Regions from separate parts of the Streptomyces sp. AMJ-169 genome, predicted to be linked through region 3. Evidence: riboswitches for the same ligand, from Rfam matches in the RefSeq annotation. Region 3 holds a riboswitch; each other region holds the start of a gene.
The links. Region 3 has a riboswitch for cyclic di-AMP ahead of ACYUD3_RS00610 (M23 family metallopeptidase). Riboswitches for the same ligand answer to the same signal wherever they lie in the genome.
Positions count from the first base shown of each region.

Region 1: linked by a shared signal. The riboswitch ahead of ACYUD3_RS03925 (M23 family metallopeptidase) and the one ahead of ACYUD3_RS00610 (M23 family metallopeptidase) in region 3 are both predicted to bind cyclic di-AMP.
Region 2: linked by a shared signal. The riboswitch ahead of ACYUD3_RS27680 (transglycosylase family protein) and the one ahead of ACYUD3_RS00610 (M23 family metallopeptidase) in region 3 are both predicted to bind cyclic di-AMP.

Region 1 is NZ_JBVLTJ010000001.1:951,251-961,651, reverse strand. Features, by position in the region: gene ACYUD3_RS03955 (hypothetical protein) at 1-377, shown strand, start outside; gene ACYUD3_RS03950 (hypothetical protein) at 660-809, shown strand; gene ACYUD3_RS03945 (MBL fold metallo-hydrolase) at 1,053-2,252, opposite strand; gene ACYUD3_RS03940 (SIMPL domain-containing protein) at 2,464-3,234, opposite strand; gene ACYUD3_RS03935 (SGNH/GDSL hydrolase family protein) at 3,414-4,199, opposite strand; partial or broken gene ACYUD3_RS03930 (DUF6250 domain-containing protein) at 4,349-4,978, opposite strand; gene ACYUD3_RS03925 (M23 family metallopeptidase) at 5,306-6,301, opposite strand; cyclic di-AMP (ydaO/yuaA leader) riboswitch at 6,306-6,472, opposite strand; gene ACYUD3_RS03920 (alpha-galactosidase) at 6,778-8,850, opposite strand; gene ACYUD3_RS03915 (tyrosine-protein phosphatase) at 9,111-9,908, shown strand; gene ACYUD3_RS03910 (DUF6126 family protein) at 9,912-10,046, opposite strand; gene ACYUD3_RS03905 (helix-turn-helix domain-containing protein) at 10,043-10,401, opposite strand, start outside.
Region 2 is NZ_JBVLTJ010000012.1:108,158-118,558, forward strand. Features, by position in the region: gene ACYUD3_RS27660 (Ppx/GppA phosphatase family protein) at 1-675, opposite strand, end outside; gene ACYUD3_RS27665 (DUF501 domain-containing protein) at 810-1,328, opposite strand; gene ACYUD3_RS27670 (FtsB family cell division protein) at 1,384-1,860, opposite strand; gene eno (phosphopyruvate hydratase) at 1,947-3,233, opposite strand; gene ACYUD3_RS27680 (transglycosylase family protein) at 3,529-4,275, opposite strand; cyclic di-AMP (ydaO/yuaA leader) riboswitch at 4,280-4,457, opposite strand; gene ACYUD3_RS27685 (transglycosylase family protein) at 4,677-5,747, opposite strand; gene ACYUD3_RS27690 (cytochrome P450 family protein) at 5,884-7,176, opposite strand; gene ACYUD3_RS27695 (tetratricopeptide repeat protein) at 7,551-8,318, opposite strand.
Region 3 is NZ_JBVLTJ010000001.1:142,424-152,824, reverse strand. Features, by position in the region: gene ACYUD3_RS00625 (bifunctional acetate--CoA ligase family protein/GNAT family N-acetyltransferase) at 1-64, opposite strand, end outside; gene ACYUD3_RS00620 (HPr family phosphocarrier protein) at 251-532, shown strand; gene ACYUD3_RS00615 (GntR family transcriptional regulator) at 794-1,480, opposite strand; gene ACYUD3_RS00610 (M23 family metallopeptidase) at 1,665-2,408, opposite strand; cyclic di-AMP (ydaO/yuaA leader) riboswitch at 2,423-2,578, opposite strand; gene ACYUD3_RS00605 (M16 family metallopeptidase) at 2,799-4,187, opposite strand; gene ACYUD3_RS00600 (M16 family metallopeptidase) at 4,184-5,587, opposite strand; gene ACYUD3_RS00595 (DNA gyrase/topoisomerase IV subunit A) at 5,880-8,330, shown strand; gene ACYUD3_RS00590 (CobW family GTP-binding protein) at 8,348-9,475, opposite strand; gene ACYUD3_RS00585 (DUF6082 family protein) at 10,064-10,401, shown strand, end outside.

The sequences.
Region 1 (10,401 bases), 810 kb from region 3:
TCCTGACGCCGCACGAGGAGGAACTGGCGGAGCGCACCGCCCGGGAGGCGGCCCTGGACGACGGCCCGCTGACCGAACTGGGGGCCAGGCTGGCCAAGTCGTTCACGGAGATCGCCCACTCCGCCCACGCCGCGGCCGGCCTCCCCGCCGAACCGGCCGCCGAACTCGCCGAGGCCTACGGCGGTTACGTCACCTACGTGGCTGCCGCGTCCGGGTACGACCCGGCGCGGCTGTGGTCCGGCGCGACGGCACTGACGTCCCTGACGGCCGGCGCGCACGCGGACCTGGCGGGGCGCCGGATCCAGGTCGCGGCGGCGCGCGAGGACCTCCTGGGCAGCCCCCTGACGGCCGAGGCGCTGGCCGGCCTGCTGGCCTGATCCGTCCTCGCCGGACCCCGCTGTCCCAAAGCGGCCGGGCCGCTTCCGACGCCCCTGAACCCCTTCTCCGGCGCGGCCCCCGGGGGCCAGAATCTCATCACCGAGGAAAACGCGGGAAGGAAAACCGAGAAGCGGCCGAAGAAAACCGGCCCCGGATTTCCACCGAATTCCCCGAACCAGACTTCCGGCAGTACCGAGTGCGGTACCCGTTTGCCCAAAACGGCCCCTCACCGGAATTTACCGGCCCCCGCTCCACCGCCGCCGCTAACGAAGGAACCGAAAATGACTCGCTCGCTTCGCTTCTACGGAATCGTCCTCGGCGCCCTTCTCGCCACCACCACCCTCACCGCCACCGCGCAGACCGCCCTTCAGCCGTCTCAGACCAGCCACACGCAGGCGGACGAGAGCGGCGACGGCCTCATCTGGGACTGACCCGACACCGGGGCCGCGTCCGGGACTTCCCTTCCACCAGACCGCTCCGGGAGCCGCACGCCCTGGCACAACCAGGGAAAAGGGGCCGACAGCCAGAAGCTGTCGGCCCCTTCTGGGGCTGTGTCGGCGCGCTCTGGGGCTACGCCGGTTCTGGGATCCGGGGCTACGCGGCACTGGAGATATGCCCGCGCGGCTCTGGGGCTGCGCGGCTCCGAGATGTGCCCGCGCAGCTCTAGGCGTTCCTCAGCCGGCCACCGCCGCCGCGGCCTCCCCCTCGCCGACCGGGACCGTGCCCCCGGCCGCCGGTGTCTCCGGCCAGCCGTCCTCCGGTGTGATCGCGGCGATCCGCCACCACGGCTGGTCCGGGACCGTCTCCGCCGTCGGCTCGAAAGGCTGGCCGGGGCGGGGCAGGGCGATACGGGCGCCGGCCGCGCGGGCCGCCGTCACCGTCCCCTCCCCCGGCTCCGCCCAAGGGTGCTGGGCGAGGTTGAAGGTGCCCCAGTGGATGGGGAGCATGATCCCGGACGGGGTACCGCCCTGGAGGTCGAGGTGGGCGCGCAGACCCTCCTCGGGGGTCATGTGGATGTCGGGCCAGAACTCGGAGTAGGCGCCGATCTGGATCATCGTCGCGTCGAAGGGGCCGTGATCGGCGCCGATGTCCTTGAAGCCCTCGAAGTAGCCGGTGTCCCCGCTGTGGAAGATCCGGTGCCGCTCGCCCTCGACGACCCAGGACGCCCACAGCGTGTGCTGCCCGTTGCGCAGGCCGCGCCCGCAGAAGTGGCGGGCCGGGGTCGCGGTGAGGGTGAGGCCGGCGACCTTGGTCTCCTCGTTCCACTCCAGTTCACGCAGCCGGTCCGGGGAGACCCCCCAGTGCTCCAGGTGCGCGCCGACGCCGAGCGGGACGGCGAAGAGGGTGTCGGTGCTAGCCAGCGCCTTGATCGTCGGCATGTCGAGGTGGTCGTAGTGGTCGTGGGAGATCACCACGACGTCCACGGGGCCCAGCGCGGCCAGCGGCAGCGGGACCGGATGCATCCGCTTGGGCCCGGCGAACGGGAACGGCGAACACCGCTCGCCCCAGACCGGGTCGAACAGCACCCGGTGCCCGTCGATCTCGGCGAGCACACTGGAGTGCCCCATCCAGGTCAGCCGCAGTCCGCTGGCGGGCGGGCCCGCGAGGTCGGCCAGCGTCGTGGCGTGCACGGGGACCGTTCCCGAAGGGGCCCGCAGCAGCCTGCTGTCCCGGTCGAAGAAGGCCTTCGCGAGCTCCCCGGCCGAGCCGGAGGGCCGCGAACGGAAGGAGGGCCCGCCGGGATTCACGAACGCGCCGTCCTTGAAATGCGGTGACCGGCGGATACGCGCCAGCCGCTCGCCACTCGGGTCCGCGCCGAAGGCATCGGGCTGGAGCGCGCGGAGCCCGAGGCTCAGGGAACGGGGACCGGCCACGGTACCTCCAGGTGGAATCGGTGAGGATTCCATTATGGGCGGCACCTGTGACAACCGTCCGTGGGGGCGGGTCCGGGCGGACGTCGGCGCAGCTCAGCCGGGGGGAGCGGGCCGATCGACCGGTCGGCCGGGCCGGTCGACGGGGCAGCACGGCGCGTGCGGGGTGAGCGTGCGGCCCGGCTCGGACGCAGCAGCCGCACCGCCCGCCCCCTCAGTCCAGCTCGTACACCGCCGTCACCGAAGACGTCGCCTTGATCTCGCCCGGCGAGACCGGGACCGCCCCGAACCCCCCGGCGGGCATGTCGGCGGCCATCATCGGGGGCGGCGGGCTCATGAACCCGGTGCCGTTCTCGCTGAGGGAGACCAGCCGCCCGAGGTGGCGTCCGCTGAGCTCGGCGTACTGCTCGGCCTTCCTGCGGGCGTCGGTGAAGGCGGCCTTGCGGGCGGCGGACTGGAGCGGGGTGCGGTCGGCGAGGTCGAAGCCGACGGAGTCGACGCGGCCAGCGTCCCCGGTGGCGTCGGTGACGGCCTCCAGGACGGCGCCGGTCTTGGAGACCGGACGGACCTGCACGGAGAACGACTGGGCCGCGCGGTACCCGGTGAGGACGGCGGTGCCGCCGGTGTAGTCGTACACCGGGCCGAGGGACACGTTCTGCGTGCGGATGTCCTTCTCGGCGATCCCCTGCGCGTGCAGCGCCTTGAGCAGTTTGGCGGCGGCCTCGCTCTGGGCGGACTGCGCCTCCTTGGCGGTCTTCGCGGTGGCCTCGACACCGACCCCGAGGACGGCCATGTCGGGCGCGGCGCTCGCACTGCCGTCACCGCTCACCGTGACGGTCGTCGCGGCGGGCGCGAGCCGGGCGGCGGGGCGGCTCGGGGCGCCGTCCAGCGCCGTCGCGGCGGGCGCGGCGGCGGCCGGGAGGCCCAGGGCGAGCAGGGCCACGACGGACGCGGCGACGGGACGGGGGGTACGGGAACGGCGCATACGGGCGGGTCCTTCGCGAGGGGGAGGATGACGCGGTCATCCCAACACCCGCCCCTCCTGCGGAGAACCGGCCCGCCGCGCGGCTTCCGTACGATCACCTCACTGGCGCAAGCGCCCTGAGGCACCCTCTGTCAGGCGACTCAGGGCGCTTGCGCCAGTGCGGCACCCCCCTGTCAGGCTCAGGCGACCGCCGCGATCCGCATCTTGATGTCGTCCGGCGACAGCGCGCCCTTCGCGGTGACGTGGTCCCCGGAGGACTCGCCGCGCAGCCGGCGGCCGATCCAGGGGACGAGGTACTCGCGCGCCCAGTGCACGTCGTCGCGCCGGACGTCGAGGGTGCCGCGCGGCGGGAGCGGCGGCCAGGACTGCTCGGGGTCGGCCGGCACGTCGACGCCGAGGGCCTGTCCGGCGCGCAGCGCGACGCGGGTGTGCCCCTCGGGCGAGAGGTGCAGCCGGTCGTCGTCCCAGGCCCGGCGGTCCTGGACGGACTTCAGGGACCACAGGTCGAGGACGGGGCAGCCGTACCGGTCGGCGATGGCGCGCACGTGTCCGTTGTAGGTGGCGATCTTGCCGCGCAGGTGCTTGAGGACGGGCATGTGCCGGGTGTCGAAGCCGGTGGTCACCAGCACGGTCCCGGACACCTCGGCGAGCTGGGCGACCGCCCGCTCGAAGCGTTCGGCGACCTCGTCGGGGTCGGTCCCAGGGCGCAGGATGTCGTTGCCGCCCGCGCAGAGCGAGACCAGGTCGGGGGCCGCCGCGACGGCCTGGGGAAGCTGGTCGGAGACGACCTGGTCGAGGAGTTTCCCGCGCACCGCGAGGTTGGTGTAGTCGAAGTCGCCCTCGGCCCGCCGGTCGGCGAGGAGCACGGCGAACCGGTCGGCCCAGCCGACGAACGCCCCGTCGGGTCCGGGGTCGCCGACGCCCTCGGTGAAACTGTCCCCGAGCGCCACGTACGACCCGATCATCACTGTTCCGCTGTCATTCTTCGAATCGTCTGCCACAACATCCCATGATTCACCCGGCGATGTGACCTACGCGACCGTAGGAAGGGGTTGACGGGCGGTGAGATAAGCCACTCTTAAAGACTTTGCCAATCCGGGAATAAGCGGGGGGCTCAGCCGCGTCGGTGCTCCAGGGCATGGACCCTGAACTCCGCGAACCGGAAGTGGCTCCAGGTCGTCCGGAAGGCGAAGTGCCCGCCCGTGTACGGCTCGGGGTCCCGGTGGTCGAAGACCAGCCGCCCGTTGTTCCACCACTGCACCAGCGACCCGGCGGAGACGATCCGCACCCGGTTCGGCTCGTTCGCCGTCAGCAGGGGTTCGGTGTAGTCGCAGACGAGCGGCCGTACGCCCGCCTCCCCGACGTAACGGCGCAGCCGGGTCGTGGTGTTGTAGTTGGCACCGTAGCCCGAGCAGTAGGTCGTCGTCCGGGGAGCGGACGTCGGTCGCGTTCCAGAAGTTGTCGAGATCGGGGTCGCGGTGTACCCGATGGCGTACGGACCTTCCAGCCGCCACCGATACCAGAGGGTGGCTCCGGCGGGCACACCGACGTCCAGGACACCTCGGGCGGCGGCGACTGTGCCACCGTTCTCCAACTCGACGGCCCATTGGGAGAGGCCGTGACGGAAGTCGTCGTGTGCGAGGGGGTGGGGGCGGTGGGGGGTTCGGGTGACGTGATCAACTCCGGCGACTCCGGTATCACCGACTCCGGCTGCGGCGGCTTGGGTTGCACCGGCTCCGGTCGCGACGGCTTGGGCAGCGCTGGACCCAGCTTTGGCAACTTCGGCAGCGCCGGCCTCAGTCGCGGCAGCTTCGGCGGCGCAACCGGAGTCGGCTCAGCCGGAGCCCTCACACCCCCGCGCACCCTGGAAACCTCGCGCACCCCCGACCCCCGCATCCCGCATCCCGCATCCCGCATCCCGCACACCCTGCCCCCTCGCACCCCACATATCCCGCAGCCCCATCCCTCCCCCACCCCCGCAAACCCCCGCAAACCCTGAAAGGCCGGCCCCGGGGATCCGGTTCCGGCCTCGCGGAGGCACGTCAGACAAACGGCCTAGCAGCCGCAGGCATCACCCCACGGAGACGCCATGCGAGCGAAGGTAAGCAACCGGATCGACATCCGAGCCATAGTCAGGAGTCGTCCGTATCTCGAAGTGCAGATGCGGCCCCGTCACATTCCCCGTGGAGCCGGAGTAACCGATCTGCTGCCCCTCGGAAACGCTCTGCCCGGCGGAGACGGATATCTGGGAGAGGTGGGCGTACTGCGCGTAGTACCCGTCGGCGAGCTTGATGACGACCTGATTGCCGTACGCCCCGCCCCAGCCGGCGGAGACGACCGTCCCGGCGCCGACGGCCTTGAGATTGGTCCCGGTCGGGACGACGAAGTCGACGCCCGTGTGATACCCGCTGGCCCACATGCTGCCGGAGACCCGGTACCCGGTACCGATGACCGCACCGGTGACCGGAAGCGTGAACCCGGAGGCCGAACTCCCCGAACTCTCCGACGCCGGCTCGGTCTTCGAGGTATTCGAGCTCTTCAAGAAGGACGAACTCCCGGAGGAGGACTTCGAGGAACCGGAAGACGCCGACCCTGAAGAGGAGCTGGACGACGAAGAGGCGCCGGACGACGAGGACGAACCGGAACCGGTCGTCCCGGAGGTGCCGGTCGCCCGCGCCCCGAGCGTCAGCTTGAGCCCAGGATGGATCAGCGACGGATCGGACCCCACGGCGTCACGATTGTCGTCGTAGATCCGCTGCCACCCCCCACTGACACTCTGCTCCTCCGCGATCTTCGAGAGATAGTCGCCGGAGCGGACGGTGTACACGGCGGAAGTGCTCTTGCGGCTGCTCACCGGCGCGGCCTGAACGGCGCTCTCCGACACGGAGGCCGTGAGAGAGGCGGCGGACACGGCGGGGGAGCTCGCGGTCGAGGAAGTCGTCTGGGCGTGCGCCCCGGTGGCCCCCATCAGCGGAAGGGCGAGCGCGGCCCCGCCGGTTCCGGCGACGGCTAGCGAACGGGAGAAGCGCGGGGTCTTCGGGCGGCGGTGCTTACCCTTGCCGGGCATGGCGAATTCCTCTCCGTCGCCTGCGAGGTGAGCTGTCGGGTGCGGGCTGGAGCTGCCCGGCCGCGCGGTTGTCGCGGCTTTACCCCGAGCCGTCTCCGGTGGCGTCCGGATCCGGCGGTACTGCCTGTGGGTCCCCCGCTCCTGCCGTTTCACGGGTGGCGTGTTCGGTCTCCGGACAGCGGCAGGATTGGGCGTCCGCCCGGATTGATGGCGAACGTAAGCGACCGGGACGCACGGGGACAAGCGAAAGTCGCCCACGAATCGCTTTCCTGTCGATTCGCCGTGTGTTCCCGGCCCCGCCCGAACCGCGCCGAAAACCCCGCCCTGGCCCCAATTCCCCAAGGAAAACAGCGTGATTACGTGCACATGACGCGCGCCGCAGGGCCAGGAATATGACCCTGCTCACGCCACCGATTCACAGCTGCCTTTATTCCGGATCGAGTTGCACTGAAGCATTTCGAAACCGGACAGACCCCTCAGACTCGACGAAGCCGGAGAACAGCCGCATCAAGGTCCCCACGCAGCCCGGTCCGCAACCCGTGATGCAACAGCACCGCCCCCCGGTGGATTTCCCCCGTTTCAAGGCATTCGTACAACGCCCCGGCATCAAGCCCGCGCAGCCGCACCGCCGGGACGGTCTCCCCGTAGTGCTGGGCCTGGAGCCAGGCGAGGACGACGGTGTCGTCGCCGCGGACGTACTGCACGGCGCTGAGCCCGCCCTCGGGGGCCTTGAGCCGGTACAGGTCGCCCTGCTGGACGACGGGCCGGATCTCCTTGTACAGCGCGACCCACTCGCGCGCCTCGGCCAGCTCCGCGCCGGTCCACTCGGAGAGGTCGCCGCCGACGCCGAGGACCCCGGCGAAGGAGCTGATGAAGCGGAACTTCAGCGAGCTGACCCGGTGGTTGAGCTGGACGTTGGGGCTGTCGGTGACCCAGGCCGCCATGACCCGCGCGGGGTGGATCTGGCTGAAGCCGTGCTGGATGGCGAGCCGGTCCAGCGGGTCGGTGTTGTCGGAGGTCCACACCTGGTCGGTGCGGCTGAGGATGCCGAGGTCGATCCGGCCGCCGCCGCCCGAGCAGGACTCGAAGGCGACCCCGGGGTGGGCGGCGCGCAGCCGGTCGAGGAGCGAGTACAGCGCGCGCACGTGGTCGACCCACAGGCGCTGCGGATAGGCGTCGTCGGGCCAGCCGGCGTCGGTGAAGCAGCGGTTGAAGTCCCACTTGACGTAGTCGATGGGCGCGCTGGACAGCAGGGTGTCCAGCCGCTCCCACAGGTACTCCTGGACGTCCTCGCGCGCGAGGTTGAGCATCAGCTGGTTGCGGAACTCGGTGCGCCCGCGGCCGGGCTGGAACTGCACCCAGTCGGGGTGCGCGCGGTAGAGGTCGCTGTCGGGGTTGACCATCTCCGGCTCGACCCAGATGCCGAACTGCATGCCCAGGCCGTGCACTTGGTCGGCGAGGGGCTTGAGGCCCTGGGGGAAGCGGTCCGGGTTGGGCGTCCAGTCGCCGAGACCCGCGCGGTCGCTGGTGCGGGCGCCGAACCAGCCGTCGTCGACGACGAACAGCTCCACGCCCATCTCGGCGGCCCGCCGGGCGAGGACGAGCTGCTCCTCCTCGGAGATGTCGAAGGTGGTCGCCTCCCAGGAGTTGAACAGCACCGGGCGGTCCTGCGCGGCGTCCGGGATCACGTGCTCGCGCTGGTAGGCGTGCCAGGCGCGGCTGGCGCCGCCGAAGCCGCCGTCGGACCACAGGGCCGCGAGGACGGGCGTCGTGAAGGAGTCCCCGCGCGCGAGGAGCAGCAGCCCGGAGTCGTCGTGCCCGGCGCCGCCGGTGATCTGCACGCGCGCGTCGGGCAGCTGGGCGACGGCGATGCGCCAGGAGCCGGACCAGCCGAGGGCGGCGGTGAAGACCTCGCCGCGCTCCTCGGTCGCGTCGGTGTCGAGGGCGACCCACGGCAGATGCGGATGGCCGGTGTGCCCGCGCCGGCTGCCGATGACCTTCTCTCCGTAGGTGAGGGGCGCCCGTGTCAGCCGGGACTCGGCGGCCCAGCGGCCGTGCAGCTGCGACAGCCGCCATCCCTCGCGCTGCGGCAGCGTCAAGGTCGCGGAGTCGGCGCGCAGCAGCTCGAGGGGCTCGTCGGCGTCGTTGGCGAGGGTCGCCCAGCGCTCCACGACGTCACCGCGCATGCGGTAGTGCAGGGTGACCGTGAGCCCCCCGTCGCGGAAGCGCAGCCGCAGTTCGCCGTCGGCGGCGTCGGCGCTCTCGAAGGTCCACTCGGTGCCCCGGCGGCCGGGGACGCGGACCGAGAGGGCGGGGCGGGTGAAGCGGGGGCCGCCCTCCACCGGGTACTCCTCCCGCCCGTCCAGCGGGGACTCGAAGGACGAGCCGTGCGGCAGCGGGACCGCGGCCAGCGCCTCGGCGTCGGCGAGGGCGATCGCCGGACCCCAGTGCAGATGCAGCAGCTCGCCGCCCTCGGTGAGATGCAGGGCGTAACTGCTCGCCGGGCCCGAAAGGAGCCACGTACGCCCGTTCTCAGCGGTTTCCAGCATCAGACCCTCACACGATCGAAAATCATAAAAAACAGATACGAACAGACACGACCATTCGGAAAACATCATCAGGGTTCCCGGGGTCCTCGGGCAACGCCCTGTGGACAACTCTCGGCCTGTGGACAACTCCGGCACCCGTGCTCCCGGGCGCCCTGTGGACAACCTCTTCGCCGTCAGAGGTGTGCCGTATCGTCGAAGACGTGTCCCACCGGCCCATCCCTGAAGCCGCGGCGGTCGGGACCGACTGGGAGGGAGCCCCCGTGACGCAGCAGATCCCGTCGACCGAGCCCGAACTGGCAGGGGTACGCAATTTCCGTGATGTGGGCGGCCTGCCGACGACGGACGGCAGGCGGGTGAGGTACGGCGTCCTGTACCGCAGCGGCCATCTCGCGCACGCGACAGAAGAGGACGCCCGGTTCCTGGCCTCGCTCGGGCTGCACACGGTGTTCGACTTCCGCAACTCCTCCGACCAGAAGCTGGAGGGCCCGGACGTCGAGCTGCCGGGCGTGCGCAATGTGAACCTGCCGCTGTCCGACCCGGCGGACGGCGCGGAGTTCTGGAAGATGGTCCGCGACGGGCACATAGACCAGCTGCGCGAACTCCTCGGCGACGGCAAGGCGGCGGCGCGGATGACGGCGTCGTACCGGGCGATGGTCGCGCAGCGCACGTCCGAGCACTCCCAGGTGCTGCGGGCCCTCGCCGAGGACAGCGCCCCGGCGCTCATGCACTGCGCGGCCGGGAAGGACCGCGCGGGCCTGTCCATCGCCGTGACGCTGCTCGCGCTGGGCGTCGAGCGGGACGCGATCCTCGCGGACTACCTGGAGTCCAACGCCAAGCACCGCCGCTACCGGCTGCGCCGCTCCGACGGCTCGGCCCCCGAGCGCTCCCCCGAGGTCACCGAGCTGCTGGACCCCCTGTTCGACGCCCGCGCCGAGTACCTCCAGGCCGCGTTCGACGCCATCGAGGAGCGGTGGGGCGGGGTCGACGCCTACCTGGAAGAAGGCCTCGGCCTCACCCCGCAGCTCCGGGAGCAGCTGAAGGACCGCTTCCTGGAGTAGCCCCTACTGCCGCGCCCCCGCCTCGAACAGCAGCCAGAGGAAGGCCGCGAACAGATGCCCGCCGACGATGTAGATCAGCAGCCGCACCCACAGCCCGCGCGGAAACCGGTCCTCGCGCTGCCCGCGTCGCTCGGTCATGGCGTCACTCCAGGTTCTCCTAGGACGGGCCCCAGGCACAGCGCGGCCGTGGGGCTCTGCAAGAGGGTGTGGACGAAGAGCAGTTCGACCCCGCCCGGGTCCTGGGCGGCGATGCGGTGCGGGGTCAGCGAGTCGAAGTGCGCGCTGTCCCCGGGGTCGAGCAGATAGGCGCTGTCCCCGAGCCGCAGCCGCAGCCGCCCCTTGAGGACGTACAGCCACTCCTCGCCGGGGTGCACCCGCACGATGTCGCCCTGCGAGCCGTGCGGCACCCGCACCCGCAGCGCCTGCATACCGCGCCCCGGCGACCCGGCCTGCACATACGTCCAGCCGCCCGCCTCGGTCGGCTCCATGTCCC
Region 2 (10,401 bases), on a different contig from region 3:
GGAGATCGTCGTGACCGAGCCGGCCAGGCCCACCAGGGTGCGCGCCTCCGTCAGCGGGACCGTCCGCGCCGCGAGGTCCAGCGCCGCCTCGATGTCCGCCCGCATGGCCGCGATCTGCGCCTCCGCCGGCGGGTCCGCCGCCTCGCCGGACGTCATCAGGTGGCGCTCGGTCATCCGTACGCAGCCGACGTCCACGGACCGCGCGGCGCGGACGGCCGTGTCGCCGACCACGAACTCCGTGGAGCCGCCGCCGATGTCGATCACGAGATACGGCTTGGCGAGGTCGTCGCGGCCCGTCAGTTCCTTCGTCGCCCCCGTGAAGGAGAACTCCGCCTCCATGTCCCCGGAGATGACCTCCGGCTCCACGCCGAGGATCTCCAGCACGCCCCGTACGAACTCGTCGCGGTTCTCGGCGTCGCGGGACGCGGAGGTCGCCACGAAACGGAGGCGTTCGGCGCCGTGCTCCTTGATGACCGCGGCGTACTCGCGGCACGCGGCGAAGGTGCGCTGCAAGGCCTCCGGTGCCAGCCGGCCGGTGCGGTCGACGCCCTGGCCGAGGCGGACGATCGTCATCCGGCGGTCCAGGTCGGTCAGCTCCCCCGTCACCGGATCGGCGTCCGCGACCAGCAGGCGGATGGAGTTGGTACCGCAGTCGATGGCGGCGACGCGCGTCATAAGGGGTCCTCTCGACAGGTCAGCGGATCAACAGGTCACGGACGTCTCTTCGCCCGCCCCGGTCACGGCCGGGACGCGCCCGCCCGGTCACGTACGGGACGCACTCGCCCCGGCCACACGCGGAACGCGCCCGCTCACGCGCAGGGCGTCACGCAGCTGCCCTTGCTCCACCACTCCGGGAGCAGCGCCAGCGCCTCGTCGCCCAGCGGGTTCACCCCGGGGCCCGCCGCCAGCGCGTGGGCGACCAGGACGTGCAGGCACTTCACCCGGTCCGGCATACCGCCCGCGCTGGGGAAGTTCTTCAGCTCCTCGATCTCGTCCCGGCGCCGGATGTAGTCCTCGTGCGCCGCGCGGTACGCGGACGCCAACTCCTCGTCCTGGCCGAGCCGTTCGGTCATCTCCTTCATCAGCCCGCTCGCCTCCAGCGTGCCGATGGCCGAGTTGGCCTTGGGGCACGTCAGGTAGTAGAGGGTCGGGAAGGGGGTGCCGTCGGGGAGGCGGGGGGCCGTCTCGACCACGTCCGGCTGACCGCAGGGGCAGCGGTGGGAGATGGCCCGCAGCCCGCGCGGGGGGCGGCCCAGCTGCTGCTCGAAAGCGGCGACGTCCGCCTCGGTGGGCTCCGTGCGCGGGGTGGTTGGGGGAGGCGTCTGCATGGCCGTACGTGAATCTCTCTGCTGTTGGTCTTCGGGGTCCGGGAGTCTACGACGCTCAGCGCAGCGCCGCGTCCGCCTTGTCCACGCCGTCCCAGACGTTCGCGTACCAGGGCCGGTCCGCCGTGGCCGTCTGCGCCCGCGCCTGCTTCGCCGCGTCGGGATCGATCATGACGTACCCGGTCTCGCCGGGCATCACATAGTGCAGCCGCAGCCGGATCTGCTGTTCCGCGTAGGCGTCGTCCTGCCAGCGCGCCTTGAGGTCGCGCAGCTGCTCGACCCGTTCGCGGGCCTGCTGCTGCTTGCGCTGGAGGTCGGCGATCTCGGCCCGCTGGGAGACGTACTGCCGCATCGGGTAGGCCAGCGCGACGATCAGCGTGCACAGCACCAGCGCCAGGAGGGCCGCTCGGCCGGTCAGGCGGGAGCGGTGCTGCTGGCGCTTGTTCTGGGAGCGGTAGACGCGGGCCGCGGTCTGTTCGCCCAGGGCGCGGAGTCTGGTCGCGGTGGAGAACCGGTCCTTGTCCTTGACGGCCATCTGCCGCGCCTCCCGTTCATACGTGCGTACGTCCCCGCACACGGTACGGGACCGGGTACGGGGACGTACGAGTGACTGGCTGAGGCTTAGCCCTTGAAGCGGGGGAAGGCAGAGCGCCCGGCGTACACCGCGGCGTCGTCGAGGATCTCCTCGATGCGCAGCAGCTGGTTGTACTTGGCGACGCGCTCGGAGCGGGCCGGGGCGCCGGTCTTGATCTGGCCGCAGTTGGTGGCGACGGCGAGGTCGGCGATGGTGACGTCCTCGGTCTCGCCGGAGCGGTGGGACATCATGCACTTGAAGCCGTTGCGCTGGGCCAGCTCGACGGCGTCCAGGGTCTCGGTCAGCGAGCCGATCTGGTTGACCTTGACCAGGAGGGCGTTGGCGGTGCCCTCCTCGATGCCGCGGGCGAGGCGCTCGGGGTTGGTGACGAAGAGGTCGTCGCCGACGATCTGGACCTTGTCGCCCAGCTTGTCGGTGAGGACCTTCCAGCCGGCCCAGTCGTCCTCGAACAGCGGGTCCTCGATGGAGACCAGCGGGTAGGAGGCGACGAGCTCCTCGTAGTACTCGGTCATCTCGGCGGCCGAGCGGGACTTGCCCTCGAACTCGTACTTGCCGTCCTTGTAGAACTCGGAGGCGGCGACGTCGAGCGCGAGCGCGATCTGCTCGCCGGGGACGTAGCCGGCCTGCTTGACCGCCTCGAGGATGAGGTCGAGGGCGGCGCGGTTGGAGTCCAGGTTGGGGGCGAAGCCGCCCTCGTCGCCGAGGCCGGTGGACAGGCCCTTGGACTTCAGGACGGACTTGAGGGTGTGGTAGACCTCGGTGCCCCAGCGCAGCGCCTCGGAGAAGGACTCGGCGCCGATCGGCGCGATCATGAACTCCTGGATGTCCACGTTGGAGTCGGCGTGCGAGCCGCCGTTCAGGATGTTCATCATCGGAACGGGCAGCAGGTGCGCGTTCGGGCCGCCGAGGTAGCGGAACAGCGGCAGGTCGCTGGCCTCGGAGGCGGCGTGCGCGACGGCCAGGGAGACGCCGAGGATCGCGTTGGCGCCGAGGGAGCCCTTGTTGTCCGTGGCGTCCAGGTCGAACATCGCCTGGTCGATCAGGCGCTGCTCGGTGGCGTCGTAGCCGACGAGCTCCGGGCCGATCTGCTCGATGACCGCGAGGACGGCCTTCTCGACGCCCTTGCCCTGGTAGCGGTTGGGGTCACCGTCACGCAGCTCGATGGCCTCGAAGGCACCCGTGGAGGCGCCGGACGGAACGGCGGCACGACCCGTGCTGCCGTCGTCGAGGCCGACCTCGACCTCGACCGTGGGGTTGCCTCGGGAGTCCAGGATTTCCCGGGCTACGACGACGTCGATGGACGGCACGTGCATCTCCTTCTTGGGATGTGACGCTGGTGGTGCGGGGCCGCGCGGGCCTTGCGACTAGAGCCTAACCGGCGCGGACGCTTCGGCCAGCCGACCGACCGGCCACGTTCGGAACCGACCGTACCTATTGTTCAAGGTCGGAACAAAGGGGGAGTGACCGGAAGGCGAACAAAAAATCCGTCCCGGTGCGTACGGGGGAACACGCACCGGGACGGAAGACCCGTGGGGACGGGGGGGTGACCCTCACGGTGTCTCTACTGTGAGGTCCACGGCTGTGAGGGTGCTGTGGTTCAGCTGAGTCTTACTTCAGGTGCAGCTGCTGCCCGGGGTAGATGAGGTCGGCGTCCTCGACGATGTCCTTGTTCAGCTGGAACAGCTTCTGCCAGCCGCCGGCGACCTTGTGCTTGGCCGCGATGGAGCTGAGGGTGTCACCCTTGACGACCTTGTACTCGCCGTCGCCCTTCTTGACCTTCGTACCGGCCGGCGTGGTGACCGTCTTGGCGGCGGCCGGGCGGTCGGTCGAGCGGGAGGAGGCGGGGGTCTCGGTGCGGGTGCTGCTGGAGCTGCTGCCGCTGTTCGAGGAACTGGAGCTGGAGCTGCCGGAGTTGGAGCTCGACGAGCTGCTGCCGGAGTTCGAGCTGGAGGAGCCGGAAGAGCTGGAGGAGCCGCTGTAGCTCGCGCCGGAGAGGCCGGTGCCGCAGGTGGGCCAGGCGCCCTTGCCCTGCGCCGCCAGGACCTTCTCGGCGATCTCTATCTGCTGCGCCTTGGTGGCCCGGTCGGCGGTGGCGGCGTACTGCGTGCCGCCGTACGCGGCCCAGGTGGAGGCGGAGAACTGGACGCCGCCGTAGTACCCGTTGCCCGTGTTGATGGCCCAGTTGCCGCCGGACTCGCACTGCGCGACGGCGTCCCACTCGGAGGCGGTCGCGGCGGAGGCGCCACCGGCGGCCATCAGCGGGGCGGCGACGGCGACGCCGGTGACACCGGCGAGCGCGATGACACGGGTGGCCTTGGACGGGCGGCGGTGCTTGCCCTTGCCGGAGAACAGCATGGATCGATCCCCTCACCGACGCCTGCGAGGTGAGCTGTCGGGTTCGGGCCGGTTGAGTTGCCCGGCCGCACGCGCTCCCCTTCAGGAGCCGTACGGCTTCACCCCAAGCCGGGTCCGGCGTCAACTGCCGTTCCCAGCGCTTACCTTGGGTCCCCCGCTCCTGCCGACGGCGCTCGAAGCGACGACTGTTCCCGTGCGGCCACTGGCAGGATTAGGCGTGTGCGGCAGCAGGGGCCCGAGTTCTCAGGCGGCTCGACCGTAGACATGCCCGGAGCGGAATTTCAAAGACGATCAGGGCTTGTGAGACTCATCCCACACTTTCCCCAAAACCGACATACGACCCGAACCGCCCCGCCGAACTGCCGCTTTCGGACGCGTTCTTGGGGATTTCTTACACTGCCTCAATTACCGAGCCGAAGCGTCTGACCGGGGACGATGGCCCCGGGGTCGCCCCCGATGACGTTCCGATTCTCCGCATAAAGGGCACGCCATCCGCCGTCAAGCCCAAGGGAGTCGGCGATGGAGACGAGCGAGTCGCCCGCGCGGACGGTGTACGACTCCGGCGCGCTGACCCCGCGATGCTTTCCGGTGCCGTTGACCGAGAGGGTCACGGGGGCCGGATCGGCGCTGGTGTCGACGAGGCTCGAATACCCGGTGGGCTGCGGAGTGTTGTCCGAGTTGTCCTGGTACGAGGGTGTCGTGGGCTCGCTGTTGGGGGGCTGGACGATCCGGCCGCCGCCGGTGGAGGTGCCGGGCGTATCGGATGTTCCGGACGAGTCTGATGTACCGGACGAGTCCGATGTGCCGGAGTTGCCCTTCTCTGCCGGGGGGTTGCTCGGGGAGGGGGACGGGGAGGGGGTGGCGGGGTCGGTGTCGGTGTCGCCGGGGGTGGTGGGGGTGCTGGGGGTATTGGGAGCGCTCGGGGCGCTGGGGGTACTGGGGGTGGTGGGGGTGCTGGGGGTGTCGTCGCCGGTGCTCGGGGAGCTGGCGCTGGAGCCTGCGCCGGAGCCGTTGCCGTTGCCGTTGCCGGACGTGGATCCTGAGCCGCCGCTCCCGGGACCGGACGCCCCGGGGTCGACCGAGGAGGCGACCCCGTTCGCTTTGGTGAGCCCGGTGGTGATCGCGCAGACCGGCCAGGCCCCGACCCCCTGATCCGCGAGGATCTTCTGGGCGACGGTGATCTGCTGGTTGCGGCTCGCGAGGTCGGGCCGCTCGGCGAACTCCGTCCCGCCGTACTTCTTCCACTCGTCCAGCGAGATGTGCAGCCCGCCGTAGAGCAGGGAGCCGGTGTTCTCGCTCCAGGTGGCGTCCGTCTCGCATTCGGCGACCTTGTCCCAGACGGTCCCGTCCGCCGCGCTGGCGCCGCTCGCGCCGAGCAGGGGGATGGCGATCGCGGAGCCGGTCACTCCGGCGGCGACGAGCAGCGCCGGAGCCTGGCGGGGTCGACGGTGACGGCCGTTCCCGGAGAGCATGCGGGCACCCTTCTCACGACAGCAGTGACGCGTGCGGCGTGGGGACCGCACTGATGTGTGAACGTATCCGGACCCGATCACTTGTCACAAGTTAATGCCACACAGATCACGTGAAGATCACAGAGTTGAGTGTGTGTCATGTTTGCGAAGGACTACTGGTTCTGGCAGTGGACTTCGGAAAGCTTGGGTCAACGGGGTTGAATCGCACGGGAAGTGTCCGCAGCCCGCGCATGATGAGTCCGCCACGCCACCTCAAGTCTGTTGTTTCTGCTGCGAGTTGAAGATCAGGCAGCCTGGTCAGCAGGGTCGCGAGGGCGGTCTGTCCCTCCAGCCGGGCCAGCGGGGCGCCGAGGCAGTAGTGGATGCCGTGCCCGTATCCGAGGTGCTGGTTGTCGCGGCGGGCGAGGTCGAGGGTGTCGGGGTCGGTGAAGCGGGCGGGGTCGCGGTCGGCGGCGGCGAGGACGACGAGTACGGGGTCGCCGGGGCCGATGTCCTGTCCGCCGAGGCTGAGCGGCTCGGTCGCGAACCGCCAGGTGGCCAGCTCGACCGGGCCGTCGTATCGCAGCAGTTCCTCGACGCCGGTCTCCAGGAGTCCGCGGTCGCCGGCCGCGAGGGAGTGCTGGAGGCGGGTGCGCTGGTCGGGGTGGGTGAGGAGGGCGAGGGTGCCGTTGCCGATCAGGTTGACGGTCGTCTCGAACCCGGCGAACAGGAGGATGAACGCCATCGCGGCGGCCTCGTTCTCCGTGAGGTGTTCGCCGTGGTCGGAGGCGCGGATCAGGCCGGAGATGAGGTCGTCGCCGAGGTCGCCGCGTTTGCGGTGGATCAGGTCGAGGAGGTAGGCGCGCATCTTCTTGACCGACCGCGCGACGCCGCCCCGGGGGCCGCCCCCGTGCCGGATCATCATCCCGGCCCAGTCCCGGAAGTCGTCCTGATCCTCCCTCGGGACGCCCAGCAGGTCGCAGATGGCGTAGATGGGGAGGGGGAAGGCGAAGTCGTGAATGAGGTCGGCTTCGCCGTGCGCCGCGAACCTGTCGATGAGCTGGTCCGTCAACTCCTGCACCCTGGGGGCGAATTCGGCGACCCGGCGGGGGGTGAACGCCTTGCTGACGAGTCTGCGCAGGCGGGTGTGGTCCGGCGGGTCGATGTTCAGCAGATGCGTCATCAACTCGGCCTTGCGCTCGCCGGGGATGCCGGTCTTGCCCTTGGCGTGCGCGGGTTCGTCATGATGCGCCGGGTTCTTGGAGAGGCGCGCGTCGGCGAGGGCCTGCTTGGCGTCGTCGTACCGGGTGACCAGCCAGGCTTCTACGCCGCTGGGGAGGGTGGTCCGATGCACGGGGGCGTGCTCGCGGAGCCAGGCGTAGGCGGGGTAGGGGTTGGCGGCGAAGTCCCAGGTGAAGAGGGGTGGGGGGTGGGGGGTGTTGGAGGTCACTGGGTGACGGTATCGGGGTGGGGGGTGGTTGGGGGGAGGGGGTTGGGGGTTGGGGGTTGGTGGGTGTGGGTCGCGGGGCGCGGGTTGGGGGCGTGGGGCAGTGGGCGGGAGTGCGGTTGGGGGTGAGGGTCGGTGGGCGTGGGTCGTGGGTTGGAGGCGCGGGGCAGTGGGCGGGGTGCGGTTGGCGGGGCGGCCCGGTGGGGCGCGGGTCGGTGAGGGCGCGGGTCGGTGGGCTGGGGCTGCGGCTGGCTCGATGGGGGCGGGGGTGAGGGGCGGTCCGGCTTCGGGCGCCGCTGCCGTCGTGGCTGGGGCTGGCGGAGCTGGCGGAGCTGGCGGAGCTGGCGGAGCTGGCGGAAGGCTAGTCGTCGGGGTCGCTATGGCTGGCTGGGCCGGCGCAGTCGTCGTAGCTGGCGTTTCGCGAAGAGGTCGTTGGCGGCGGCTGCTTCGTCGTATGCCTGGATCGCCTCCTCTGTACGGCCCTGTCGCTCCAGTACTACGCCCAGATGCGCGCGGTCCTGGGGGTCGGTGCTGTGTCTGAAGTAGGACTCGGCGGCCTCGGGGGGCTGTGGGCCGGCGTCGGTGTCCGCCAGGAGGCGTACGGCTCTGTCGTCGCCCTCGTCCGCCGCGCGGGTCAGGTAGGCCCTGGCGGTCTCGGTCTCGCCGCGCAGGAGGTGGTGGACGGCGAGGCCGCGGGAGTCGTTGGCCTGGTCCCTTTCCTGCCGGAGCTGGTATTGGGCGGAGGGGGAGTGGGCGTTCGTCCGGAGCGGGTGCTGGGAGGAGGGGGGACCTGTGTCCGTCCGGAGCAGGTGCTGGGCGGCGCGGGAGGAGTCGCCGCGCCGGAGGAGGTGGTGGCCCAATTGCCGTGCGGCGTCCGTGTCCTGGGCCTCGGCTGCGGTGCGCAGCGCTTCTTCCGCGAGGGCGAGGTGGGCTTCGCCGAGGAGGCGGTGGGTGTGGGGGTCGGGGGTGTGGCGGGCGGCGGTCTGGAGGTAGGGGAGGGCGGCGGCGGGGTGACCGGCGGCGAGGAGGTGAGCGCCGACGTGTGCGGCTGAGGCGGTTCGTCCGGCGTCTGCGGCTTTGCGGAACCAGTGCAGGGCGGTTTGCGGGGTGCCGTCGGTTTCTTTGAGGAGGCCGAGGATGTGCATGGCGTCGGATTGTTCGGTGGGGGTGGGGGTTGCGGTTGCGGGGGGTTGGGCTGGGGTGGCTGGGGTCCGGGAGGCTTGGGCTGGGGAGGCGTCGGCTGGGGAGGCTGCGATCTGGGGAGTTTCGGTCCCGGAGGCTTCGGCTGGGGAGGCTCCGGCTCGGGAGGCTCCGGCTGCGGAGGCTCCGGCTGGGGAGGCTCCGGCTGCGGAGGCTCCAACTCGGAAGGCTCCGGCCATGGGAGCTTCGACCGAGGGCGCTTCAGCCGGGGGCGCTTGAGCTGATGGTGCTTCGACCGCTGAGACTTCGGCGGCCGGGGCTCCGGCTCGGGAAGCTCCAGCTGCGGAGACTTCAGTCCGGGAAGCTCCAGCCACGGGAGCCTCGACCGAGGGCACTTCAGCTGGGGACGCTTGAGCTGGCGGCGTTTCGGGCGCAGCGGCTCCGGCTCGGAAGGCTCCAGCCGCAGAAACTTCAGTCGCGGAGGCCCCGGTCCGGGAAGCTCCGGCCACGGGAGCCTCGACCGAGGGCACTTCAGCCGGGGACGCTTGAGCCGATGGCACCTCGACCGCTGAGGCTCCGACGGCCGGGACTCCGGCTCGGGAAGCCCCAGCCGCAGAAACTTCAGCCGCGGAGACTCCAGTCCAGGAAGCTCCAGCCACGGGAGCCTCGACCGAGGGCACTTCAGCCGGGGGCGCTTGAGCTGGCGGCGTTTCGGGCGCAGCGGCTCCGGCTCGGGAAGCTCCAGTCCAGGAAGCTCCGACTGCGGAGACTCTGGCTCGGGAGGCTCCAGCTGCAAAAGCCTCAGTCGCGGAGGCTTCAGTCCGGGAAGCTCCGGTCACGGGAACTTCGACCGAGGGCACTTCAGCCGGGGACGCTTCAGTCGCAGCGGCTCCGGCCCGGGAAGCTCCAGCCGTAGAAACCTCGACCGGCGAGGCCTCTGCCAGCGGGGTGAAGTGGGCGCGGGCGGTGCTGCGTACGGAGTGCTGGGTTTCGGGGTCGAGGGTCGTACCGGTGAGCAGGTGTTCCCAAAGGGCGATAGGGACCGGGCGGACCTGGGGGGCCCTGGGAAGTCGTACGGCGTCCGCGACGAGGGAACCGTACGGCCGCCAGGTGCCCTCCCCGGTCCCGGGCACAAGCATCCCGGCGACTCCCCGCACCGGACTGGAGGCCCAGGCCAGCGCCGACTCCATGCTCTCGTCGCCGTGCACGGGGTAGTACCGGCAGGCCTCCTCCAGCAGCCCCTCGGAGATGTCCCCGCCGACCCCGCACCGGACGAGATCGACGGCCGCGCACAAGACGGCCAGGCCCAGCGGGTGGGCATCGCGGGACATGTCCGCGCGGCGGCGCTTGGCCGCGAGGAGGTGGGAGAGGGCGAGGTATTGGGTGACTCCGGTGCTGCCTCGGTGGCGCAAGGCTTCGCCGGGGCGGGGGTCATCGGTGGGGCGAGGGGCGTCGACGGGGCGGGGGTCGTCGACGGGGCGAGGGGCGGCGACGGGGCGAGGAGCGGCAACGGGGCGAGGAGCGGCAACGGGGCGAGAGGCGGCAACGGGGCGGGAGACGTCGACGGGGCGAGGGGCGGCGGCAGGGTCATCGGCGAGGCGAGGGGCATCAGCTGGGCGAGAGCCGTCGGCGGGGCGAGAGACATCGGCGAGGTAAGGGGCGTCAGCGGGGCGAGAGGCGCCAGCGAGGTCATCGGCGGGGCCGGTGGAGGCACCGGCAGAGTCGACGGAAGCACCGGCGAGGTCGGCGGAAGCATCAGGGGTGAGGAGGGGGGAGGCCCCGGGGCCGGCGACAAGCGAGGCCGCGAAGTCTCCGACGCGGACGACCCAGTCTCCGGCCCCGGTCTCCGCAGTGAGGTCGGCTGCACCGGCAAGGCGGGCCAGCTCTCCGCCGCTCCAACTGGTCCGCAACCGCGCCTGCCTGGCCAGGGAGAGCAACTGTTCCGTCCGCCCGTAGTCGTCCATATGCCGGACGTACGTCTCGTCATGCATCGTGCCTACGACCGGGACACCCAGCGGCTTCAGCTCGTTCAGCAGCTGCCGGCTGAGCCCTTGTCCGCCGAGGTGTCCGTCGAGGTCGTCCAGCCAG
Region 3 (10,401 bases):
CGCGCAGCACCACGTCGGCTTCCCAGTGGGCGGGGTACTCGTGCCGCTCCTCGGCGCTTCGCATGGGGCCCAGCGTACGGCTCGCGTCCGACAACGGCGCGAGGCAGTCTGGGGAAGGACGTCACACGGTGGAGCCGGTCCGAGGCCGCGGCCCGGCAGCCGTCCCGGAAGGGTCTGTCGATCCTCCGGGGACGTCTCACGTGTGGAAAAATGGTCTAGACAACCCTGAGACACTGAAGGGCAGCAACACATGGCTGAGCGCCGCGTCAACATCGGCTGGGCGGAGGGCCTTCACGCCCGCCCCGCCTCCCTCTTCGTCCGGGCCGCCACGGCCTCAGGCGTCCCGGTGACGATCGCCAAGGCGGGCGGCAACCCGGTCAACGCCGCCTCCATGCTGGCCGTCCTCGGCCTCGGCGCCCAGGGTGGCGAAGAGGTCGTCCTGGCCTCCGACGCCGAGGGCGCGGACGCGGCGCTGGACCGGCTGGCCAAGCTGGTCGCCGAGGGTCTTGAGGAGCTTCCCGAGACCGTGTGAGCCATCACCCGCGCGGGAGGCGTTCAGCCCGCGCGTGCGTGCGTGAAGCCGCGTCAGCCCGTCCGGGCGGCGCGGCTTCGCCGTTTCCCCGAGCTTCACGAAACCTCCCGGACCCTTTCCCGGATGATTTGCCCCGCAAAGGATTCGGAGTGCGCGGAAGCACACCGCAGGAGCGCACCCGATGAATTCACGGCGCGCACCGAAAAGGCCGACGGAAATACACCTCCGCCGAATATCTCTTCTTTGTATACGGCGCCCGTGTTAATGACGCAGGCCGGACATGTTTACGGCGTGTTGCGAAGTCCTCACACGGCCGTCGGCCCCGGGCAACCGCAGCCGGTGCGCGGCGGTCGAGCGCTCGGTGTGCAGCGCGGTGATCGCGCGGGCCCGCTCGGCGTCCCCGCGCGCGACGGCGTCCACGATCGCGCCGTGCTCCGCCCAGGCCTCCACGGGGCTCACGGGCGCCTCCACGGCGTACATCCAGGCGATCTTGTGGCGCAGCTGGGTCAGCGTCGCGGTCAGGGTGTGGCTGGCGCAGGCCTGGGCGAGCGTCTCGTGGAACCAGCCGCCCAGGGAGCGCAGATCCTCGCTGTTGCCCCTCCTGGCGCGCTCCTGGCCCAGCCGGACGAGCCCGCGCAGCACCTTCAGGTGGGCCTCCGTGCGCCGCTGGGCGGCCCGCGCGGCCCCGAGGGGCTCCAGGAGCAGCCGCATCTCCAGGAGGTCGGCGGCCTCCTGCTCGGTCGGCTCGGCCACGCACGCGCCCGCGTGGCGGCGGGTCACGACGAAGCCCTCGGCCTCCAGGGTGCGCAGCGCCTCGCGCACGGGGACGCGGCTGACGCCGTAGCGGCGGGCGAGGAGTTCCTCGGTGAGACGGCTGCCGCGCTCGTAGACACCCGCGACGATGTCGTCCCGGATGGCCGTGCACACCGAGTGCGCCGGAATACGCATGACCGACCTCCGCATTAACCCCGTGAAACGCCGTCCATTCGACGTCTGTTCCGTGACTCTATTGCAATCAGCGGGAATTTCCGATGGCGAGCCGGAATCCATGGATATTTTTTGGACAGCGGGCGCCCGAAACGCCGAAAGCCCCGGCCGGAAGGGCCGGGGCTGGACGGTTTCGCGCAGAACGTCAGACGGTGACGCCGTGGCCGCGCAAGTACGCGACCGGGTCGATGTCCGAGCCGTACTCGGGGCTCGTGCGGGCCTCGAAGTGCAGGTGCGGTCCGGTGACGTTGCCGGTGGCGCCCGAGAGGCCGATCCGCTGCCCCGGGGTGACGCTCTGGCCGACGGACACCGTGATCGACGACAGGTGGCCGTACTGGGTGTACGTGCCGTCGTTCATGCGCAGGACGATCTGGTTGCCGTAGGAGCCGCCCCAGCCGGCCTCGACGACCGTGCCGTAGCCCACCGCGTGGACGGTCGTCCCGGTCGCCGCGTGGAAGTCGATGCCGGTGTGGCTGCCGGACGACCACAGGGAGCTGCTCGCGCGGTAGCCGGTCGACACGTAGGAGCCGGTGACGGGGATGACGAAGGCGTTCAGGCGGGCGCGCTCGGCCTCGCGGGCGGCGCGGGCCTCGGCCTCGCGCGCGGCCTTCGCCTCGGCGGCGGCCCGCTGCCGCGCGGCCTCCTCCTGGGCGGCCTGCTTCTGCGCGGCGGCCTGGTCGTCGATCTGCTCGGCGACGTCGTCCCCGACGGTGACCACGGGGATCAGGCCGGTGTGTTCGAGGGAGGTGTCGGCGGCGAGGGCCGGGGAGGCCACGCTCGCCATGACGCCGCTGGTGGTGAGCGCCGCTATGCCCGCCGCGCGGGCGGTCGTGCGCTGCATCCGGCCGGGCCTGCGGTGCTTCCCGGTGGTGGCGCAGGTGAACGCCATAGGGTCGTGTTCGTCCTTTCCTTCCCTCTCGCCTACCGGGTTAGCTGACGGGTTCGGAGCAGGAAGGTCTCCTACGGGCTCCCCTTGGGAGGGCGCCCGATTCACCCCAGGGACGGTGGGTCCCCGGCTCCCCTGGCTCGCGCCGTAGGGGGACTCGGCGATCGCTGTCCGGTGCCGCGGCTGCGGCGCACTGCCTGACGAACAGCCCGGACGACGCTAGAGCGGGGCCCCTCGGTTCCCCAAGCGGACACCGGGATTTGTTAAACATGCCACAGGGCAGAGGGGCAGGGTTCACACCAATACGGACATCTGTAAAGGGAGCCGCCGTGCGGGAACGCGCGCGCGGGTGAACCCCCAAAGGCTCACCCACGCGCGCGTGCCCTCGTACGCCTACTCCGCCGGTACGACCTTCACCGGGCCGATGCCCAGGGCCTCGACCTCCTCGCGGATCTGGGCGGCGTCGCCCACGAGGACGGTCACCAGGCGGTCGACCGGGAAGGCGGCGACGGCCGCGGCGGTGGCCTCCACGGTGCCGGTGGCCGCCAGCTGGCGGTAGAGGGTCGCCTGGTAGTCGTCGGGCAGGTACTGCTCGACCTGGTCGGCGAGCGTGCCCGCGACGGCGGCGGCCGTCTCGTACTTCAGCGGGGCGACGCCGACGAGGTTCTGCACCGCGAAGTCCCGCTCGGCGTCGGTCAGTCCGCCCTCGGCCAGGGTGCGCAGCACGGTCCACAGGTCGCCCAGCGCGGGCCCGGTGTTCGGGGTGTCGACGGAGCCGCTGATGGCGAGCATGGACGCGCCCGAGCCGTCCGGGGCGGAGCGCATGACCTGCCCGAAGGCGCGCACCCCGTAGGTGTAGCCCTTCTCCTCCCGCAGGACGGCGTCCAGCCGGGAGGTGAGCGTGCCGCCCAGGCAGTACGTGCCGAGCACCTGGGCCGACCACACGCGGTCGTGCCGGTCGGGCCCGATCCGGCCGATCAGCAGCTGTGTCTGGACGGCTCCGGGGCGGTCGACGATGACGACGCGCCCGGTGTCGTCCGCGGTGACCGGCGGCACGGGGCGGGGCTCGCCCGGGGTGCCCGTCCAGGCGCCCAGGGTCTCGCCGAGCAGCGCCGCGAGGTCGATGCCGGTCAGGTCGCCGACGACGACCGCGGTGGCCGTCGAGGGGCGCACGTGCCGGTCGTAGAAGGCGCGTACGGCCGCCGCGTCGATCTTGGCGACGGTCTCCTCGGTGCCCTGGCGCGGGCGCGACATGCGCGAGCCGGCCGGGAACAGCTCCTTGGAGAGCTCCTTGGCGGCGCGCCGGGAGGGGTTGGCGAGCTCGTGCGGGATCTCGTCGAGCCGGTTGCCCACGAGCCGCTCGATCTCGCCGGCCTCGAACGCGGGCGCGCGCAGGGCGTCGGCGAGCAGGCCGAGGCCCTTGGCGAGCCGGGAGGCGGGGACCTCCAGGCTGAGCCGGACCCCGGGGTGGTCGGCGTGCGCGTCGAGGGTGGCGCCCGCGCGCTCCAGCTCGGCGGCGAACTCCTCGGCGGAGTGCCGGTCGGTGCCCTCGGAGAAGGCGCGCGCCATGATCGTGGCGACACCGTCCAGACCGGCCGGCTCGGCGTCCAAAGGCGCGTCCAGGAGGATCTCCACGGCGACGACCTGCTGGCCGGGGCGGTGGCAGTGCAGGACCGTCAGGCCGTTGTCCAGCGCGGCGCGTCCGGGGGCGGGGAACGCCCAGGGCCTGGCCTCGCCGGCCTGCGGCTGGGGGTGGAAGTCCATGGTGGCCGTCTCGCTCACTTGGCCGCCTCCTCGTTCTCGTCGGTGGCGCCGCCGGCCGTCACGGTCGCCTCGGCCTCGGGGTCTTCGGGCACGTCGGCGTCCTCGGCCCGCTCGGGGGCGAGGGGTTCGTAGACGAGCACCGCGCGGTTGTCGGGGCGCAGGCGGGCCTGGGCGACCTCCCGCACCTCCTCGGGGGTGATGTCCAGGACACGCTGTACGGCGGTCAGGGCGAGCTGCGGGTCGCCGAACAGGACGGCGAAGCGGCACAGTTCGTCCGCGCGGCCCGCGACCGTGCCGAGCCGGTCCAGCCACTCGCGCTCCAGCTGCGCCTGGGCGCGCTCCATCTCCTCGGCGGTGGGGCCCTCTTCGGCGAAGCGGGCCAGCTCCTCGTCGATGGCGGCCTCGACGGCCGGGATCTCCACGTCGCCGGACGCCTTGACGTCCAGCCAGCCCAGGGACGGCGCCCCGGCCAGCCGCAGCAGCCCGAAGCCGGCCGCGACGGCCGTACGGTCGCGCCGCACCAGGCGGTTGTACAGGCGGGAGGACTCGCCGCCGCCCAGGACGGTGAGCGCCAGGTCGGCGGCGTCGCCCGCGCGGGTGCCGTCCTCGGGGAGGCGGTAGGCGGCCATCAGCGCCCGCGCGGGGACCTCCTCCTCGACGACCTCGCGCAGCTGCCCGCCCATGGTCTCCGGCAGCGAGCCGTCGCGCGGGGCGGGCTTGCCGTCGTGCGCCGGGATGGAGCCGAAGTACTTCTCCACCCACGCGAGGGTCTGCGCGGGGTCGATGTCGCCGACCACGGACAGCACCGCGTTGCCCGGCGCGTAGTACGTCCGGAAGAACGCGCGCGCGTCCTCCAGGGTCGCCGCGTCCAGGTCGGCCATCGAGCCGATGGGCGTGTGGTGGTAGGGGTGGTCGCCCGGGTAGGCGAGGGCGGCCAGGCGCTCGAAGGAGGTGCCGTAGGGGACGTTGTCGTAGCGCTGGCGGCGTTCGTTCTTGACGACGTCGCGCTGGTTCTCCATCGACTCCTCGTCCAGGGCGGTGAGGAGGGAGCCCATACGGTCGGCCTCCAGCCAGAGCGCGAGCTCCAACTGGTGGGCGGGCATGGTCTCGAAGTAGTTGGTGCGCTCGAAGCTCGTCGTGCCGTTGAGCGAACCGCCCGCGCCCTGCACCAGCTCGAAGTGGCCGTTGCCCTTCACCTGGGCGGAGCCCTGGAACATCAGGTGCTCGAAAAGGTGAGCCAGACCCGTACGGCCCTTGACTTCGTGGCGCGAGCCGACGTCGTACCACAGGCACACCGCCGCGACGGGGGTCAGATGGTCCTCGGAGAGCACCACGCGCAGGCCGTTGGCCAAGCGGTGCTCGGTCGCTGTCAGGCCCCCGGAGCCTGCCTGGGCTGTGGCCGTGTGACCCATGGGCATGTACGTCCCTTCGCTCGCGGACGCGGTCGTCGAACCGCGATGTCTGTAACCGGTCCTGTCACTGTATGCAAGCGTGCGCGGGGCGGTCGAAGTTCCCGGTTCGCGTACGCCGAGAGCGGATCGCGTAGCCTGCGGGCAGCCGCGGACGGGCTGTTCACTCCCGTCGGGCCGGGCCCGCCGATGCCGGGCCTCGGCCGCGTTGTCAGTGCCGCGGTCCACAATGGTCAGCGTCTGAACTCTAAGATCCGTCAGCGCCCGACCCCGAGCGACCAGAAATGAGGAGCCGGCAGCGATGGCCCGCCGCAGTACGAAGACCCCACCGCCCGACGACTTCGAGGAGCGCATCCTCGACATCGACGTCGTCGACGAGATGCAGGGCTCCTTCCTTGAGTACGCCTACTCGGTCATCTACTCCCGCGCCCTGCCCGACGCCCGCGACGGCCTGAAGCCGGTGCACCGCCGCATCGTCTACCAGATGAACGAGATGGGCCTGCGCCCCGACCGCGGCTACGTCAAGTGCGCCCGCGTGGTGGGCGAGGTCATGGGCAAGCTGCACCCCCATGGCGACTCGTCGATCTACGACGCCCTGGTGCGCATGGCGCAGCCGTTCTCCATGCGCGTGCCTCTCGTCGACGGCCATGGCAACTTCGGTTCGCTGGGCAACGACGACCCGCCCGCCGCGATGCGGTACACGGAGTGCCGCCAGGCCGAGGCGACGAGCCTGATGACGGAGTCGATCGACGAGGACACGGTCGACTTCGCGCCCAACTACGACGGCCAGGAGCAGGAGCCGGTGGCGCTGCCCGCCGCCTTCCCCAACCTCCTGGTCAACGGCTCCTCGGGCATCGCGGTCGGCATGGCGACGAACATGCCGCCGCACAACCTGGGCGAAGTCGTCGCCGCCGCGCGGCATCTGATCCGCTTTCCGAACGCGGACCTGGACACCCTGATGAAGTTCGTCCCGGGCCCCGATCTGCCCACGGGCGGGCGCATCGTCGGCCTCGGCGGTGTCCGGGACGCCTACGAGTCGGGCCGCGGCACGTTCAGGATCCGGGCCACCGTCTCGGTCGACACCGTCACGGCCCGCCGCAAGGGCCTCGTCGTCACCGAACTGCCCTTCGCCGTCGGCCCCGAGAAGGTCATCGCCAAGATCAAGGACCTGGTGGGGTCCAAGAAGATCCAGGGCATCGCCGACGTCAAGGACCTGACGGACCGTGCGCACGGCCTGCGTCTGGTCATCGAGATCAAGAACGGCTTCGTGCCCGAGGCGGTCCTGGAGCAGCTCTACAAGCTGACGCCCATGGAGGAGTCCTTCGGCATCAACAACGTGGCGCTGGTGGACGGCCAGCCGCTCACGCTGGGCCTGAAGGAGCTCCTGGAGGTCTACCTCGACCACCGCTTCACGGTCGTGCGCCGCCGCAGCGAGTACCGCCGCACCAAGCGCCGTGACCGGCTGCACCTGGTGGAGGGCCTGCTCACCGCGCTCGTCGACATCGACGAGGTCATCCGGCTGATCCGCTCCAGCGACAACAGCGCGCAGGCCAAGGAGCGCCTGATGGAGCGCTTCTCGCTGTCGGAGATCCAGACCCAGTACATCCTGGACACCCCGCTGCGCCGCCTCACCCGGTTCGACCGGATCGAGCTGGAGGCCGAGAAGGAGCGGCTCAACGCGGAGATCGCCGAGCTGACCCGCATCCTGGAGTCCGACTCCGAGCTGCGCAAGCTGGTCTCGAACGAACTCGCCGCGGTCGCCAAGAAGTTCGGCACCGAGCGGCGCACGGTCCTTCTGGAGGCCTCCGGCGCCACCGCGTCCGCCGTACCGCTCCAGGTCGCCGACGACCCCTGCCGGGTGCTCCTGTCGTCCACAGGGCTGCTCGCGCGGACGGCCAACGGCGGTCCGTTCGCCGTGGACGACGCCCCGCGCGCGAAGCACGACGTGGTCGTCTCCGCGGTGCCCGCCACCGCGCGCGGCGAGATCGGCGCGGTGACGTCCCTGGGGCGGCTGCTGCGGATCAACGTGGTCGACCTGCCCCAGCTGCCCGAGACGGCCGCCGCGCCCACCCTCGCGGGCGGGGCGCCGCTGACGGAGTTCGTGTCGCTGACGGACGGCGAGAGCGTCGTCTGCCTGATCACGCTCGACGAGTCCTCCCCGGGGCTCGCGATCGGCACCGAACAGGGCGTCGTCAAACGGGTGGTGCCCGACTACCCCACCAACAAGGAGGAGTTGGAGGTCATCACCCTCAAGGAGGGCGACCGGATCGTCGGCGCGATCGAGCTGCGCACGGGCGAGGAGGACCTGGTCTTCATCACGGACGACGCGCAGTTGCTGCGCTACCAGGCCTCCCAGGTGCGTCCCCAGGGCCGTCCCGCGGGCGGTATGGCGGGCATCAAGCTGACGGACGGCGCGAAGGTCATCTCGTTCACCGCGGTCGACCCGGCCGTGGACGCGGTGGTGTTCACCGTCGCGGGCTCGCGCGGCACCCTGGACGACTCCGTGCAGACGACGGCCAAGCTGACGCCGTTCGACCAGTACCCGCGCAAGGGGCGGGCCACCGGCGGGGTGCGCTGCCAGCGGTACCTGAAGGGCGAGGACTGCCTGTCGTTCGCCTGGGCCGGGGCGACTCCCGCGCGGGCGGCGCAGAAGAACGGGCTGCCCGCCGAGCTGCCGGAGATGGATCCGCGCCGGGACGGGTCGGGGGTCTCGCTGGCGAAGACGGTGGCGGTGATGGCGGGGCCGATCTAAGGGAGCCTCAGGGGGCTCTATGCCTCGTCGGCGTCCTCAGGGAGGCCGGCTCCGGGGAACTCCTCCCCGGGGTCGGCCTCTTCGTCGTACACGGGGTCTTCGGGCGCTTCGGGCTCCTCCGGGTCGCGGACGTACCGCAGGACCCCCCACATGCCGCGCTCGTCGGCCTCCAGGGCGGCGTCCTCGCACGCCTGGAGGGCCTTGTCCAGGGCCTGGCGGTCGATGCCGGAGCCGATCAGCACGAGCTGGGTGAGGCGGTCCTCCCCTGGCGCCCAGGGCTGCGGGACGAAGCGCAGGAAGCGGCCGACGGCGTGCACCTCGTAGCGGTTGCGGACGTCGTACGGACCGAAGTCGACGTACCCCTTGATCCGGTACAGCCCCTCGGAGCGGCGGTCGAGGAAGTCCATGAGGCGGCGGGGGTCCAGCGGGGTGCAGGTGACGTGGGAGAGGCTGTCGTAGGCGGTGTGCAGATGGTCCGCGTGGTCCTCGTCGTGGCGGTGCAGATCGTCGAACGACAGCTGGCCCACGCGCTCTTCGCTCGGGCGGCAGTCGAAGAGGAACTCCGGGTCGACGCGGCCGTAGGTGGCCGGTACGACGGCCGCACTCCCGGCCAGGGAACGAACGAGCGCGAGGCTTCGTTCCCGGTCGGCCGCGCGGTCGAGCTTGTTGACGACGACCAGGTCGGCGAGGCCGAGGTGGCGGTCGATCTCGGGGTGCTTCACGCGCGTGGCGTCGAACTCGGCCGCGTCGACGACCTCGACGAGACCGCCGTAGACGATGGCCGGGTGCTCGCTCGCCAGGACCATCCGGACGAGTTCGCCGGGCTCGGCGAGACCGCTGGCCTCGATGACGATGACGTCGATGCCGACCTCGGGGGCCGCGAGCCGCTCCAGGTACGTGTCGAGTTCGCTCGCGTCCACCGCGCAGCACAGGCAGCCGTTGCCGAGGGAGACCGTGGAGTCGCCGAGCGCGCCGGCCACCGCCATGGCGTCGATCTCGACGGCCCCGAAGTCGTTGACGATCGCGCCGATCCGGCTGCCGCCGCTGCGGTGCAGCAGATGGTTGAGCAACGTCGTCTTGCCCGAGCCGAGGAATCCGGCGAGCACGACGACGGGGATCTGCTGCAAAGGACGGCCCTGCGGCACCGTACGACCTCTTTCACGCCTACGCGTACGCCGGTTCAGGGGCCGGGCACGGACGGGGATCTGAACGCGGCCCAGGATACGGGCGGGGGGTCAGGGGGAGGGGGCTAGGGGGCGGCGGGTCGGGGTGGGGTGAGGGGGCTGTGGCGGGCGGGGCGGGGCGCGGTGAGGTGGGCGGCGGCGGGCGGGCGTCGGGCGTGGGCGCCGGGGAGTGTCCGCGCGGGGCGTGGCTGCCGGGGTGGGGGTGTGAGTGCTGGGCGGGGACGGTGAGCGGGGGTATGGGCGCTGGGCGGGGGCTTGGGCGGCGGCATGGGTGCTGGACGGGGGCTTGGGTGCCGGCATGGGCGTAGGCACCAGGTGTGAGCGTGGGCGCTGGACGTGGGCTTGGGTGCCAGGCGTGAGCGTGGGCGCCGGGTGTGAGCGCCGGAGTGTGCGACCCTCGCTTCCTTCTGTGCGCCGCCTCTCCGCCTCCCCGGGGGCCGGAGCCGCTCGGCACCCTGGGATGCGGGGGTGCCGCCCACCGCCCGCCGGTCCCGTCACACCGCCCCCGCCCCGCCGACCGGCGCACGGCCGCCTGGACCGGGGGTTGACATGGCCGCACATCGCGCACGGGTACGCGGGTTCGCATCGGCCGCGCGGGTGAGACTCACGGCCGCCCTCGGGCTGCCGCGCGCCGGCCGGCGCCGCCGGGCCGCCCTGACCGAGCAGCACCGGCTCTCCTTCGACCTGCTGTGCAAGGCGATGGACGATCCCCGGCTGGCGGAGGTCCTGGACACCTACGAGTCCGACGTCCCGCCCGACAAACAGCGCCAGTTCCTCTTCGCCAACGCGCTCTACGTCAACAACCTGTACTTCTATCGGATCGGCGCGCTCAACCGCGCGGAGCTGTACGGGCATCTGCGGGTGCTGTGCCGCAACCAGGTGTTCCG